2 regions of the Pueribacillus theae genome follow, and region 1 is predicted to be linked to the other one. Evidence: predicted binding sites of a transcription regulator. Region 1 holds the regulator's gene; the other holds the start of a gene.
The links. The regulator CtsR, encoded in region 1, represses protease genes until heat stress. The targets are predictions, from matches to a motif close to ATGGTCAATAAAGGTCAAACA.
Positions count from the first base shown of each region.

Region 2: a site for CtsR is predicted at 1,175-1,195, ahead of clpP (ATP-dependent Clp endopeptidase proteolytic subunit ClpP). Genes of this name have one in related genera too.

Region 1 is NZ_QCZG01000004.1:123,814-126,018, reverse strand. Features, by position in the region: gene DCC39_RS03710 (MgtC/SapB family protein) at 1-654, shown strand, start outside; gene DCC39_RS03705 (CtsR family transcriptional regulator) at 815-1,279, shown strand; gene DCC39_RS03700 (UvrB/UvrC motif-containing protein) at 1,304-1,840, shown strand; gene DCC39_RS03695 (protein arginine kinase) at 1,844-2,205, shown strand, end outside.
Region 2 is NZ_QCZG01000007.1:33,517-35,721, forward strand. Features, by position in the region: gene DCC39_RS04985 (Na+/H+ antiporter subunit E) at 1-285, shown strand, start outside; gene DCC39_RS04990 (Na(+)/H(+) antiporter subunit F1) at 285-569, shown strand; gene DCC39_RS04995 (Na+/H+ antiporter subunit G) at 547-912, shown strand; tRNA gene DCC39_RS05000 (tRNA-Arg) at 984-1,059, shown strand; gene clpP (ATP-dependent Clp endopeptidase proteolytic subunit ClpP) at 1,247-1,864, shown strand; gene motB (flagellar motor protein MotB) at 2,072-2,205, opposite strand, start outside.

The DNA.
Region 1 (2,205 bases):
TTAGTGGCTGTCATATTGGCTGGGTTTATAGGTTTGGAAAGAGAAGTAAAGCATCAGCCTGCAGGATTTAGGACACATATTTTAGTTGGTGTAGGCGCTTGCCTCATGATGATATTGTCAATCTATGGTTTTCAAACGTTTATCGATTCCAATTACAATACGATACGATTCGATCCTTCCCGAATTCCTTCTTATGTGGTAAGTGGTATTGGTTTTTTAGGAGCTGGAACGATACTCGTTCACGGAAGAACGGTAAAAGGTTTAACAACGGCAGCATCCATTTGGGTTGTTGCCGGTATAGGATTGGTAGTTGGCGCAGGGATGTATTATGAAGCCATTTTTACAACGCTGATTGTTGTAATCAGCCTTTTTTTGCTTACAAAGATTGAACCTATCTATATTTTGAAGCAGAGGAAGAAACATTTAGTCGTACTTGCTGAAGAAGAACTTTCCTTAAAAGAACTTGTGGCTATCATGGATGAGGCCGGTATTGAAATCGAAAAAAAATTGATCGAAAGATTGAAAAAAAGTGAACAAACAGTCATGAAGCATACTTTTCTATGCAAATATAAACATGATTCGAAAATGGATGATGTACTTGAAAAAATGTCGAAAATGCCAAAAGTTCAAAAGGTTTCTTACGGAATGGAATAAAAAGGAAAAATAACTGTATGATTTGAAGTTGATTGGAAAAGATGATTGATGCGGAAGATTTATGATTTTATGGAGTATAAGGTTGCAACCTTATTTTTGAATAGAGTATACTTAAAATATAAAGTCAAATATAGTCAAAGTCAGAAAGGTGGGGAGGTCAGTGAAAAATATTTCCGATATTATTGAAGCCTATTTGAAAAGTATTTTAACTGGAAGCGAGAAAGATGCCGTTGAAATTAAGCGCCATGAAATTGCAGAAAGATTTCAATGTGTCCCCTCACAAATTAATTATGTCATAAATACAAGATTTACAATTGAAAAAGGGTATATTGTGGAAAGTAAAAGGGGTGGGGGTGGATATATTCGCATTATGAAAATCCAAGCGAGCGATAAGGCAGACTTAATCGACCAATTGCTTCAATTAATTGATAATAAATTAACACAGCAAGCATCGGAAAATCTCATTTTGCGCCTTCTTGAAGAGAGAGTCATCTCTGAAAGGGAAGCGAGAATTATGTTAAGTGCCGTTGACCGGGCAACAATTAATGTGAATTTGCCGATGAGGGATGAATTGAGAGCGAATTTATTAAAAGCGATGCTTTTAACATTAAAATATAAAACGTAAAATGCCAGACAGGAGGGGTGAAATGTGAAATGCCAAGATTGCAAAGCTCAGCCGGCAACACTTCACTTTACTAAAATTATAAATGGGGAGAAGATGGAAACGCATTTGTGTGAAAACTGCGCCAAAAACAAGAGTGATGCGTTGTACGGCCAAAACAACTTTTCGATTCACCAACTATTGTCAGGGTTATTAAATTTTGAGCATCCGATCAAACAATCACAGCCAAATAACTTCCAAGTTTTTCATAACTTAAAATGCGAAAAGTGCGGCATGACGTATGAACAGTTTACAAAAATTGGCCGTTTCGGCTGTGCACACTGCTATAAGACGTTTGACGAAAAACTTGATCCGTTGCTAAAGCGGGTTCATAGCGGCAACAATACCCACTCTGGGAAAATACCGAAACGGGGCGGTGCCAAAATCCATGTCAGAAAGAGGATTCAAGTTTTAAAAAATAAGATGCAAAATTATATTGAACAGGAAGAGTTCGAAAAAGCGGCTGAAATACGCGACGAACTTCGTTCCCTTGAAAATAATTATAAAAATAAAAAGGGGGAATGATAGATGTCTCTTCAGCGATTTATATCCGAAGCAATCAGTCCTTGGATGAAGCAGTCAGGGCCCGATGATGATATTGTTCTAAGCAGCCGGATAAGATTAGCAAGAAATATAGAAAAATACACATTTCCGATTTTAACTTACCAAAATGAGGGAGAAGAGGTTTTAAACCAAATTAGACAGCAAGTTGACAATAGCCATCCAAATAAACTTGAACTCCTTTTAATGAAAGATTTGGAGCAGATTGAAAAACAAGTGTTAGTTGAAAAGCATTTAATTAGTCCACACCTGGCAAGTGATTCATCGTTTGGTGCTGTCCTGCTTAGTGAAGATGAATCTGTCAGCATCATGATAAATGAAGAGGATCA
Region 2 (2,205 bases), on a different contig from region 1:
ATATCTGAGCTGTTTCAATCAAGCGTATTCGTTCTTAAACATATTTTAAGTCCAAAGCTTAACCTTAAGCCCGGTATTTTCACATATGAAACAGAATTGAAAAGTGATTGGGAAGTGACAACACTTGCCTTGCTCTTAACCTTGACACCAGGATCGGTCGTTATGGAAGTAACCCCTGAAGGGAATGTATTCTACATTCATGCAATGGATTTAGAAAGCTCGCGAGATTTTCTAGTGAGATCCTTAAAAAAATTTGAAAAGGCGATCATGGAGGTGACTCGCTAATGATCACGATTATGCTGACGACTTCATTGTCCTTATTTGCCTTATCGATTGCTATCGCGCTTTATCGTATTATTCGTGGACCGTCTATGCCAGACCGGGCTGTTGGATTGGATATGATAGCAGTTAATCTTGTTTCGGGGATAGCCGTTTTTTCCATCTTGCTTCAAACGAAAGTTTTTCTTGATGTCATCCTCATCTTGGGCATCTTGGCTTGGATCGGGACGATTGCCTTCACAAAATTTATCGAGAGGGGGAGCATCGTTGAATATAAGCGCGATCGATGAATTTGTTGCTGCCTTTATCATTTTAGTTGGCAGTATGATGAGTTTTTTAAGTGCGGTTGGTATTATCAGATTCCCTGACGTATATACCCGAGCTCACGCTGCAACAAAAAGCTCAACGCTAGCCGTTCTTCTGACGCTATCAGGGGTATTCCTTTATTTTTGGCTAAATGAATCCCTCATAAGTGTTCGCCTTCTTCTCGGGATTATTTTTGTTTTCATCACTGCACCCGTCTCAGGCCATCTCATTTTGCGGGCGGCTTATCGGTCAAACGTTAAGTTAACAGAAACAACATCTGAAGACGAATTAAAAAGTGCATTAGAAAATAAAAATAATGACGAATGATTAAACAAAGTTGGTTAGAATTGTCATTGCAAAAAGATTGTTTTTTTCGTATAATGGTGAATGCAGCATTTGCGCTCGTAGCTCAGTTGGATAGAGCGGTGGTTTCCGGTACCACGTCTGCCGCGGGTTCGAATCCTGCCGAGCGCGTACACAAATTCATTCCTCTAAAAAAGCAGGTGAACGCTTCACCTGCTTTTTTTGGGTTTAAAACACTTTTTTTCGGGAAAGATGGAATGCGTAAACATATTTTAGCGAAACTTTTTATTTGACCTATATTGACCTTTTCGTTATGATGAAAATACATACTTAATTATTATGAGAATGCTAGTAAAAAATGAAGGAGGAACACAAAATGAATTTAATACCTACAGTTATTGAACAAACAAGCCGCGGCGAACGTGCCTATGATATCTATTCACGGCTATTGAAGGACCGCATTATTATGCTTGGAAGCGCCATTGATGATAATGTCTCTAACTCCATCGTTGCCCAATTGCTCTTTTTGGCTGCTGAAGATCCTGACAAAGACATTTCTCTTTATATTAACAGCCCCGGCGGTTCCATTACAGCGGGGATGGCGATTTACGACACGATGCAGCACATTAAACCAGATGTATCGACGATTTGCATCGGAATGGCGGCATCCATGGGTTCCTTCTTGTTAATGGCTGGCGCAAAAGGCAAGCGTTTTGCGCTTCCAAACAGTGAAGTTATGATTCACCAGCCTCTCGGCGGAACACAAGGCCAGGCAGCCGATATTGAAATCCATGCAAAACGCATCATTAAAATGCGGGAAAAATTAAATAAAATTTATGCGGAAAGAACAGGCCAATCGCTTGAAGTGATTGAGCGCGATACAGACCGCGACAAGTTCTTGTCAGCCGAAGAAGCAAAAGAATACGGCTTAATCGATGAAGTGCTGTATGACACAAAAGAAGTAAAACCTAAATAAAAGGAACAAAAGGTTTTAATAGCAGTCTTTTGAGTTTGGATATCTAAACGAAGAGAAAACTGGAGCGGTCAACATTGTTTAACTCTTAATCGCTCGGAAGACCTCGAAGTATCTTTCCTTGCCAAACTTAAATCAACTGTGTTTAAAATTCTTTGTTGAACGCATATCGCAAGACAATTGAAAAACTCGCCATTTCGGCGAGTTTTTTTATTCTTCCATGTGAAGCTCATAATTTGGCGCAACCAACACTTCAACCCTGCGGTTTTTTGCGCGTTCTTTCGGATTGTCATTGGAAGCAATGGGTTGATACTCCCCAAAGCCTTTGGCGCTTAAATAGGCAG